Regions from separate parts of the Massilia haematophila genome, predicted to be linked through region 2. Evidence: predicted binding sites of a transcription regulator. Region 2 holds the regulator's gene; each other region holds the start of a gene.
What was found. The regulator sigma-54, encoded in region 2, starts transcription at its own class of promoters, with help from an activator protein. The targets are predictions, from matches to a motif close to TGGCANGNAANCTGCTTT.
Positions count from the first base shown of each region.

Region 1: ACFOPH_RS20120 (PEP-CTERM sorting domain-containing protein) is a predicted target of sigma-54. The motif match lies at 1,761-1,778, and genes of this name have one in related genera.
Region 3: ACFOPH_RS22105 (TorF family putative porin) is a predicted target of sigma-54. The motif match lies at 1,426-1,443, and genes of this name have one in related genera.

Region 1 is NZ_JBHRVV010000001.1:4,544,690-4,547,961, reverse strand. It holds gene ACFOPH_RS20130 (acyl-CoA thioesterase) at 1-37, shown strand, start outside; gene ACFOPH_RS20125 (alkaline phosphatase D family protein) at 41-1,612, shown strand; gene ACFOPH_RS20120 (PEP-CTERM sorting domain-containing protein) at 1,833-2,417, shown strand; gene ACFOPH_RS20115 (long-chain-fatty-acid--CoA ligase) at 2,508-3,272, opposite strand, start outside.
Region 2 is NZ_JBHRVV010000001.1:4,770,783-4,774,054, reverse strand. It holds gene ACFOPH_RS21160 (enoyl-CoA hydratase/isomerase family protein) at 1-827, opposite strand, end outside; gene hpf (ribosome hibernation-promoting factor, HPF/YfiA family) at 968-1,321, opposite strand; gene ACFOPH_RS21150 (RNA polymerase factor sigma-54) at 1,387-2,868, opposite strand; gene lptB (LPS export ABC transporter ATP-binding protein) at 2,912-3,272, opposite strand, start outside.
Region 3 is NZ_JBHRVV010000001.1:4,980,190-4,983,461, reverse strand. It holds gene amt (ammonium transporter) at 1-251, opposite strand, end outside; gene glnK (P-II family nitrogen regulator) at 262-600, opposite strand; gene ACFOPH_RS22105 (TorF family putative porin) at 614-1,351, opposite strand; partial or broken gene ACFOPH_RS22100 (accessory factor UbiK family protein) at 1,622-1,852, shown strand; gene ACFOPH_RS22095 (adenosylcobalamin-dependent ribonucleoside-diphosphate reductase) at 2,021-3,272, shown strand, end outside.

The sequences.
Region 1 (3,272 bases), 230 kb from region 2:
GCCGCCGCTGGAGTCGCTGATCTCGCACCAGCAATAAACCATGCACGAGGCGCGTCGGACTTTCCTGCTCGACGCGGCGCGCCTTACCGCCGCGGCCGGCACCGGCCTCGGTTTCACTGCCAGCGCCGGCGCGGCCGGTTCCTCTTACCCGTTTTCGCTTGGGGTCGCCTCGGGTTCACCGCTGCCCAACGCGGTGATCCTGTGGACGCGCATCCTGTCCGATCCGCTGGACGCGGCCTCGGCGCCGCCGCTCGCCCTCACCGTGCGCTGGGAAGTGGCCGAGGACGAGGCCTTCCGCAAGATCGCAGCGAAAGGCAGCGCCACCGCCTCCCCTGCCCTGGCCCACAGCGTGCACGTCGATGCGACCGGCCTGAAGCCGGACCGCTGGTACTGGTATCGCTTCATGCTGGGCGACGCGGTCAGTCCGGTCGGCCGCACGCGCACCGCGCCCGCCATGGACATCATGCCGACCCGGCTGAAACTGGCGGTAGCCTCTTGCCAGCACTGGGAATTCGGCCACTATGCGGCGCACCGCCACATCGCCCAGGCCGCGCCCGACCTGGTCGCTTTCCTCGGCGACTACATCTATGAATGGGGACCCTACCAGCTGCGCCATCCGCCGCGCGCGGTGCGCTCGCACGAGTCGTTCACGCTGGCCGACTACCGCGCCCGCTATGCGCAGTACAAGAGCGACCCGGACCTGCAGGCCGCGCACCGCGCCGCGCCCTGGATCGTGACCTGGGACGACCATGAGGTCGCCAACGATTACGCAGGCGACGTCGACGAGCGGCTGGCGCCGGATTTCGCGGCACGCCGCGCCGCGGCTTACCAGGCATTCTATGAACACATGCCGCTGCGCCTGCCGGCACCGCGCAGTTTCGGCGCGCTGCGCATGTTCCAGCGCCATGACTGGGGCCGGCTGGCGCGCTTCCACCTGCTCGACAGCCGCCAGTACCGCTCTCCCCTCGCCTGTTCGAAACCCGGCCGCGGCGGTTCGAACGTGGTGCTGGCGCGCGCCTGCGCCGAGCTGCGCGATCCGCGGCGGACAATGCTGGGGCTGGAGCAGGAAGCCTGGCTGGCGCAGGGTTTGTCGTCGTCGCGGGCGCGCTGGAACATCCTGGCGCAGCAGACCCTGATGGCGCAGTCGAGCGGCGTGCCGGTGCGCTCGCCCGACGATGGCCGCTTCTGGACCGATGGCTGGGATGGTTATCCGGCCGCGCGCCGGCGCCTGCTCGACACCCTGGCGACAAGCCGCGCCCGCAATCCGCTGGTGCTCTCGGGCGACGTCCACACCTTCTACGCGGCCGAGCTACGGCGCGATGTCGCGCGGCCGGTGTCGAAAACGAACCCGATCGTTGCGGCCGAGTTCTGTGGCACCTCGGTCACCTCCAGCTCGCGGCCGCAGGCGCGCACTGCGGAAAACGTCGAGCGCAATTCGCACATCCTGTATGGCCGCAGCGACCGGCGCGGGTACATGCTGATCGACCTGACGCCGGCCGCGAGCACGGCGCAGTTCATGGCGCTCGACGATGTGCGCGATGCATGCACGGCGCAGTCGGTCCTCGACGCTTTCAGGGTCGACGCCGGTGTCGCCCGGGTTCGAGGCGCCTAGGACGATCCGCTACTACGCAGCGCCGCCATGCGCCTTCCTTGATGGGATGACCGTGGATTGTCGACTGTCTTTACAGTGCAATGCGCAATGAGTGAAGTAAGGAAATAATTTCCCCGTAAATACAAAGGCTTGCGTTTCGGCACTGGTCTGGCATTCTTCTTGCTAGTTCGATAACGCAACAATAACCATAAGTCGTTAACGCATCCAACTGGGGAATTCCATGTTCAAGAAAATCAAATTTGCCGTACCGTTCGCGTTTGCCCTGCTTTCCGGCGCTGCCAGCGCCGTGCCCCTGACCTTCAGTGGCAGCCTGGCATCGCCTTCCCTGCCGCCGTTCTGGACGCTCTCGGACAACGTCGACGTCAGCACGGCCATCGCGCCCTACAACAAGTTCTCGAACGGCGTCATCTCGATCACCTTCAATGGCGACTTCGACGAGAGCGATGCGAACCTGCTCCTGATGCTGGAAAGCGTGGACCTCGGCTGGATGCTGAACGGAAATACCGACGACGATCGCTGGGACCACCCGACCGATGCGGCACCGGGCCACAACATCACCTTCTCCACCTCCGCCACCCTGACCGATGCGGAACTGGCATCGATCCTCGCGGACGGCAATATCGGCCTCAGCATCCGCGACGATTACCCGGCAGGTGGCGACTGGGTCGACTGGATTAATTATTTCGATTACCAGATCAGCTTTGACGCCGGCAACGCGAACGCCGTTCCCGAGCCGGGCTCGCTGGCCCTGCTGGGCCTGGGCTTGGCCGGCGTCGCCCTGCGCAGGAGGAAGCGCGCCGCCTGACCGGCGCCGGCGCGAGCTGGAGCGTCATAAAAAAACCGGCACGGTGTCCTCACACCGTGCCGGTTTTGCGTTTCCTATTCCAACCGTTCCTCAAGCCGTCTGCTTCTCGTCCCGCAGTTCGCGGCGCAGGATCTTGCCGACGTTGGTCTTCGGCAGCGTGTCGCGGAACTCGATGTGGCGCGGACGCTTGTAGCCGGTCAGTTCGTCCTTGCAGAAATGCAGCAGGTCTTCGGCGGTCAGCTTCGGGTCCTTCTTCACCACGTACAGCTTCACGGCTTCGCCCGAGTGCTTATCCGGCACGCCGACGCAGGCCACTTCCAGCACGCCCGGGTGCGAGGCGACCACGTTCTCGACTTCGTTCGGGTAGACGTTGAAGCCCGAGACGATGATCATGTCCTTCTTGCGGTCGACGATGCGGGTGTAGCCCTTCTCGTCCATGATGCCGATGTCGCCGGTCTTCAGGAAACCATCCGCCGTCATGACCTTGGCGGTCTCGTCGTCGCGCTTCCAGTAGCCAGCCATCACCTGCGGGCCGCGCACGGCGATTTCGCCGGACTGGCCGAACGGGACAGGTTGGTCCGCTTCGCCGAGGATCAGCACTTCGGTCGACGGCAGCGGCAGGCCGATGGTGCCCGTGAAATCGGTGATGTCGCAGCGGTTGGCGGTGACCACCGGCGAAGTCTCGGACAGGCCGTAGCCCTCGACGATCGGGCAGCCGGTAATTTTCAGCCATTTGTCGGCCACCGCCTGCTGCACGGCCATGCCGCCGCCCGGGCAGACCAGGTAGCTGGAATGGTCGAGATTTGCGAAGGTCGATTGATTGACCAGGCCGTTGTACAGGGTGTTCACGGCCGG
Region 2 (3,272 bases):
ATCAGCGGCGAGCGCTGGCGCATCGCGGCCAAAGCCTTCTGGGCGAACGGGTTTTCGTCGCGCGAGAGCGATGCCATGATCGCGGCAACGGACGCCGCGCCGAAGTGGGCGTCGATCGCGGCGCGCTGGGCCTGTAGTTGGCTGGGCCCCACTTCACTCGCGAAGCCGGCCGCGAATCCACGGATTGCGTCGACCAGTTGCGCGCCGGGCGTCGACGCGATCAAGGCCGTCAACGCGCCCAGCTGAGCGCCGGGGACGTGCACGTCCGCCAGGCCGACATACAAGGCATCCGCAGCGCCGATGGTCAGGCCGGTGAGACCGAGGTAGTTGCCCAGCTGGCCAGGCGCATGCGACAGGAAATGGCTGCCGCCGACGTCCGGGAACAGGCCGATGTTCACTTCCGGCATGGCCATCTTGGTGCGGTCGGTCACGATGCGCAGTCCGGTGTCCGGGCCGCCCTGGGCGATGCCCATGCCGCCGCCCATCACGACGCCGTCCATGACCGAGATATAAGGCTTCGGATAGAAGTGAATCAGGTGATTCAGGGCGTATTCTTCGGTGAAGAAATCCTCGAGCAGCGCGCTACCGCCCATCGGCGTGGCGTGGCCGGCTTCGTGGAAGAAGCGGATGTCGCCGCCCGCGCACAGGGCTTTTTCGCTGCTGCTGGTGATCACGACCGCGTCGACCCTGCTGTCGTCGCGCCAGGCCAGCAGCACCTCGGTCAGGCGCCGCACCATGTCGAGCGATAACGAGTTCAATGCTTTCGGACGGTCGAGGGTGATCGTGCCGGTGCCGTTGGCAACGCGGGTCAGGACGAAGTCGGTCATGGTCGGTCCGTGGTAGAAAAAACACGCATTCTACCGAAGGACGAGACAACTGGGGTATTGACGGCGCGGCAAGAAATGAACATGCCGGAAATGAAAAGGGCGCCATGGGCGCCCTCGTTCAGACGGTGCTTGCCGGCCTGTCAGGCGACGGCTGCCTCTCCGCCTTCAGGGCGGCGCTTGAGCGCCTCGTGACTATGATTCTGCAGGATGGTTTTGTATTTCATCACCTGCCGATCCAGCCTGTCCATCAACAGGTCGATCGCCGCGTACAGGTCTTGCGCAACGCTTTCCACGTGCACGGTCTTGCCGGACATGCGCACATTAATCTCGGCTTTCTGCCTTTTGTCTTTTTCGGTGAGATTGTCGATCGCGAGGATCACGTGGGAGTCGATCACTTGATCGAAATGGCGGGTAATGCGTTCGAGCTTGTTCTGTACGTATTCACGGATGGCGGGGGTTACGTCGAGGTGGTGACCGCTGATGGTGAGATTCATACACACTCCTTTGAAGATGTGGCGGCTGCCGCGCCGCGCCACAAGGAAGCGCGAGGGTGCCGCCGTTACAAGGATTTGCGGAGACTAACGGGAGGAATTTTCAGTGCTTCACGGTACTTGGCAACCGTGCGGCGTGCGATGACCATTCCTTGTTCACCGAGCATTTCCGCGATCTTGCTATCGGATAATGGGTTCTTGGGGTCTTCTGCTCCTGTCAGTTGCGCGATGAGAGCCCGGATCGCCGTCGAAGACGCTTCGCCCCCCGCTTCGGTGGCGACGTGGCTTCCGAAGAAATACTTCAACTCAAACATGCCGTGCGGGGTCAGCATGAATTTCTGAGTTGTGACACGAGAAATTGTGCTCTCGTGTAGTCCTAGTGTATCAGCTATCTCACGAAGCACAAGGGGCCGCATGGCAACCGCGCCATGGCTGAAAAAGTTCCGCTGACGCTCAACGATTGCCTGCGATACACGCAGGATCGTGTCGAAGCGCTGGCGCATGTTCTTGATCAGCCACTTCGCTTCCTGCAGCTGCGCGCTCATCTGGCTTTCGCCCTTGCCCTGCTTGAGCAGGGCCGCGTACATGTTGTTCACGCGCAGGCGCGGCATCACGTCCTGGTTCAGCATCACGCCCCAGCCGTTCTTCGTTTTCCGGACAATTACGTCCGGAACCACGTAGTCCGAGGTGCTCGAGGCGAAGGCCGCGCCGGGATGCGGATTGCACTGGCGGATCACAGCCTGGGCTTCGCGCAGGTCTTCGTCGTCGCAGTCGAGCGCCTTTTTCAGTTTGTTGAATTCGCGCTGCGCGAACCAGGTGAGATATCCCTCGACGATCTTGAGGGCCATGCGCCGCGTCACCAGCGGCACGCCAGGCATGGCGCGGATCTGCAGCGCCAGGCATTCGGCGGCGCTGCGCGCACCCACGCCCACCGGATCGAGGCTTTGCACCAGCGCCAGCGCGCAGCGCAGCTCGTCCATCTCGACCTCGAGCTCCTCGGGCAGGCGCGCGTGGATCTCATCCAACTGCTCTTCCAGGTAGCCGTTGTCGTCGATGGCGTCGATCACCAGTTCGGCCAGCGCGCGGTCGCGCATGCCCAGTCCCGTCACCCGCACCTGTTCCGACAGGTGCTCGCGCAGCGTGACGCCGGCCGCTTCCAGCTGCGGGCGGCCATCCTCGTCCTCGCCGTTGCCGGCGCCACGTCCGGGTTCGCCCCAGTCGCCATCGCCGCGGTCGGCATCGCGCTCGCCATCGGCGCCCGCGGCGTCGAAACCGTCCACCGCTTCGCCGTTCGCGGCCCCCTCTTCCGCGCCGGGCGCGGCCGGCGCCTCGCCGCTGCCGGGCGCACTGTTGATGGCGCCGTCGGCGAGCAGGCGCACCGAGTGGTCGAGCGGATCGTCGAGCCGTTCGAGCAAGGGATTGTCGGACAGGATCTGTTCGATTTCCTGGTGCAGTTCCAGCGTCGACAACTGCAGCAGGCGGATCGATTGCTGAAGCTGCGGGGTGAGCGCCAGGTGCTGCGAAGTCCGGAGTTGCAGGGATTGTTTCATCGCTTGTTGCTGCCAGGTTGTCGCTTCGTGATTGCTACGATTGCTACATGCGGAAGTGCTCGCCCAGGTAGACGCGGCGCACCGATTCGTCGGCGATGATGTCGTCAGGGCGGCCCGAGGCCAGCACGGCGCCCTGGTTGATGATGTAGGCGCGGTCGCAGATGCCGAGCGTCTCGCGTACGTTGTGGTCGGTGATCAGGACGCCGATGCCGCGCTCCTTCAGGAAGCGCACGATGCGCTGGATCTCGATCACCGCGATCGGGTCGACCCCGGCGAAGGGTTCGTCGAGCAGCACGAAGCGCGGATTGGTGGCCAGCGCGCGCGCGATCTCGACGCGGCGGCGCTCGCCGCCCGACAGCGACAGCGCCGGGTTCTCGCGCAGCTTCTCGATCTGGAGTTCGGCC
Region 3 (3,272 bases), 210 kb from region 2:
TACAGGCACCACAGCACGATGATCAGGGAGAAGATCATGAACACCTGCAGCAGCACCGACAGCATGTTCTTGGCGCGCACCAGGCCGCCGTAGAACAAGGCCAGGCCCGGGATCGACATCATGATCACCAGCAGCGTGGCGACGAACATCCAGGCGGTGTCGCCCTTGTTGATGGAAGGTGCGGCCATGGCCGGCAGGGCCAGGCCGAGGCCCAGCGCGGCTGCGAGAATCTTGCTCGTTATCGTTTTCATGGGGCTTCCCTTACAGTGCGTCGTTGCCGGTTTCGCCGGTACGGATACGGATGACCTGGTTGAGGTCGGACACGAAGATCTTGCCGTCGCCGATCTTGCCGGTGCGGGCGGCGCCCTGGATGGCGTCGATCACCTGGTCGATCACGGCGTCGTCGACGGCCGCTTCGATCTTGATTTTCGGCAGGAAGTCGACCACGTACTCGGCGCCGCGGTAGAGCTCGGTGTGGCCCTTCTGGCGGCCGAAGCCTTTCACTTCGGTCACCGTCATGCCCTGCACGTTGATCTCCGACAGGGCCTCGCGCACTTCGTCGAGCTTGAAGGGCTTGATGATGGCGGTAATCAGTTTCATGGTGTTGCCTCTTTCAGAAAGTTTTTGATACAGAAAACACGGCCGCCGACTTGCCGAGATTCTTGCCGCGCGGGCTCACATACGCGTCGGTGTTCGCCTTGACCCAGGCCAGCGAAGCGGTGGCGACGCCGAAGTCGTAGCTCAGGCCGACCTTGTAGTCGTTGTACGAGTAGTCGCCGTTGTTCTTCACGCGCTGGCGCCCCGCGTGCAGGTTCAGCACCAGCTTGTCGGCAACCGGGACGTTGGCGCCGATGTCGAGGTAGCCGCTGTTCTTGCTGTCGGCGGTGCCGAACAGGTTGCTGGTCGCATGCGAATACTTGACGTAGACCGGGCCATAGCCGAGCTGGCCGTAGAGCTCGAAGGTGTTGGCGTTGGTCGGCAGGCCGTTCGACGGATACACGTAGTACAGGCCGCCCACGTCGTAGCTGATGGCGTCGGTGAGCTGGCCGCGCTTGCCGGCATACAGGTCGACCTCGACGTTCGCGTCGCCGCCGGCATCGTCGATCCACTTGATGGTCGAGAGCCAGGTGCCGGCGTAGAAGCCGCTCGGCGTGTGGGTGTAGTCGGCGCCGCCCTGCAGGGCCGGTTCGAAGCGCGTCTGCGCCAGGCCGCGGTAGCGGTATTCGCTGGTGAGCGCGGCGTTGTAGCTCACCTGGTGTTCGGGCGCCGGCGCTTCCTGGGCCCGGGCCAGGCTGCCCCCTGCTGCCATCAGCGTGAACGCCGCCGCGCTTGCTGCCATCCTGCTTTTCATGACGATTCCCCTGTTATTGGAACAATGTGTTCGATGCGGTTTACAATCTGTGCGTCATTCGGCTTACCCTTCCTTTAGCAGAATGCGTGCCAGCTCGAGACGGCACCCGTGTGCTTGATTTTTCATACAGGTGCCACACTTCTGGTTCAATAAGTACAAACCGGTGCGTGCCCGTCGCAGCCGCGTCACGGCGCACCAAAGCAGGCCGCTGCACACCCGCTGCACACCATTTCGCACCAGCGTGGTGCAACGGCCGGAACACTAGGACAGATGGACATGAACAACTTCTTCAACGACTTGCAGGGCAAAATCAACCAGGCCATGGAAAGCTCGCCCGCCAAGGACATCGAACGCAACGTCAAGGCGATGATGACCCAGGGCTTTTCCAAGCTCGACCTGGTGACGCGCGAGGAATTCGACATCCAGGCCCAGGTGCTGGCCAAGACCCGCGCCAAGCTCGAGGCGCTCGAACTGCGCGTGGTCGAGCTGGAGGCTCGCCTGACGGCGCAGCCCGCAGCGGCAACCTCGGCGGCAACGTCGGCGGCCAAGCCAGCGCCGGCAGCCAGCGCCGACGTCCCGCTCGCCGGCGCCACCGACCCGGCCGCGCCGCACGTCATCATCGACAAGCCGTAAAGCCGGCGGCGGCATTCGGGTACGGAGACGCGGACCATGAATGCAGCCGACCAGTTGTCGATGCTCCCGCCGCAGGAAGTCTCGCTCGACGTCCTGCGCGAGAAATATGCAAAAGGCGACGAGACCTCGGTCGCCGACGTGCGCCGGCGCGTAGCCACGGCGCTGGCGGCGCTGGAAACGCCCGAGCGGCGCGCCGAATTCACCGAGCGCTTCCTGTGGGCCCAGGAACAGGGCTTCATCCCCGGCGGACGCATCAACTCCGCCGCCGGCCTGAACATCAAGGCCACCCTCATCAACTGCTTCGTGCAGCCGGTCGGCGATTCCGTCACGGGCGTCGAGGACGGCCTGCCCGGCATCTATACCGCGCTGGCGGAAGCGGCCGAGACCATGCGGCGCGGCGGCGGCGTCGGCTACGACTTCAGCGCGATCCGTCCCTTCGGCAGCCTGGTGCGCGGCACCCGCTCGCGCGCGTCCGGGCCGGTGTCGTACATGGAACTGTTCGACGCCTCGTGCAAGACGGTGGAATCGGCCGGCGCCCGGCGCGGCGCCCAGATGGGCGTGCTGCGCATCGACCACCCCGACATCGAAGCCTTCATCGCCGCCAAGGACCTGGGCGGCCTGTCGAACTTCAACATCTCGGTCGGCGTGAGCGACGCCTTCATGCGCGCGCTCGAAGCCGATGCGCCGTTCGCGCTGGTGCACCGCGCCGAGCCCGGCGAGGACGCCGTGGCGCAGGGAGCGTACCGGCGCGCGGATGGCCTGTGGGTGTACCGGGAAGTGCCGGCGCGCGCGCTGTGGGAAAAGATCATGCTGTCCACCTACGACCACGCCGAGCCGGGCGTGCTGTTCGTCGACCGCATGAACGAGGAAAACAACCTCTGGTACGCCGAAGAGCTGCGCGCCACCAATCCCTGCGGCGAGCAACCCCTGCCCGCCTACGGCTGCTGCGACCTGGGTTCGCTGAACCTCACCTGCTTCGTCGACGATCCGTTCGGCCCGGATGCCGCCTTCGACTTCGAACGCATGCGCGAGGTCGCCGCGGTGGCGGTGCGCATGCTCGACCTGGTGCTCGACGCCACCGAGTGGCCGCTGCCGCAGCAGGCCGCCGAGGCGCGCGCCAAGCGCCGTATTGGCCTGGGTTTCCTGGGCCTGGGCAGCGCGCTGGTGATGCTCGGCCTGCGCTACGACACCCACGAGGGCCGGGCCCTGGCCGCGCGCATCGCCGAAGCGCTGCGCGACGCCGCCTATGCCGCCTCGTGCGAACTGGCGCGCGAAAAAGGCGCCTTCC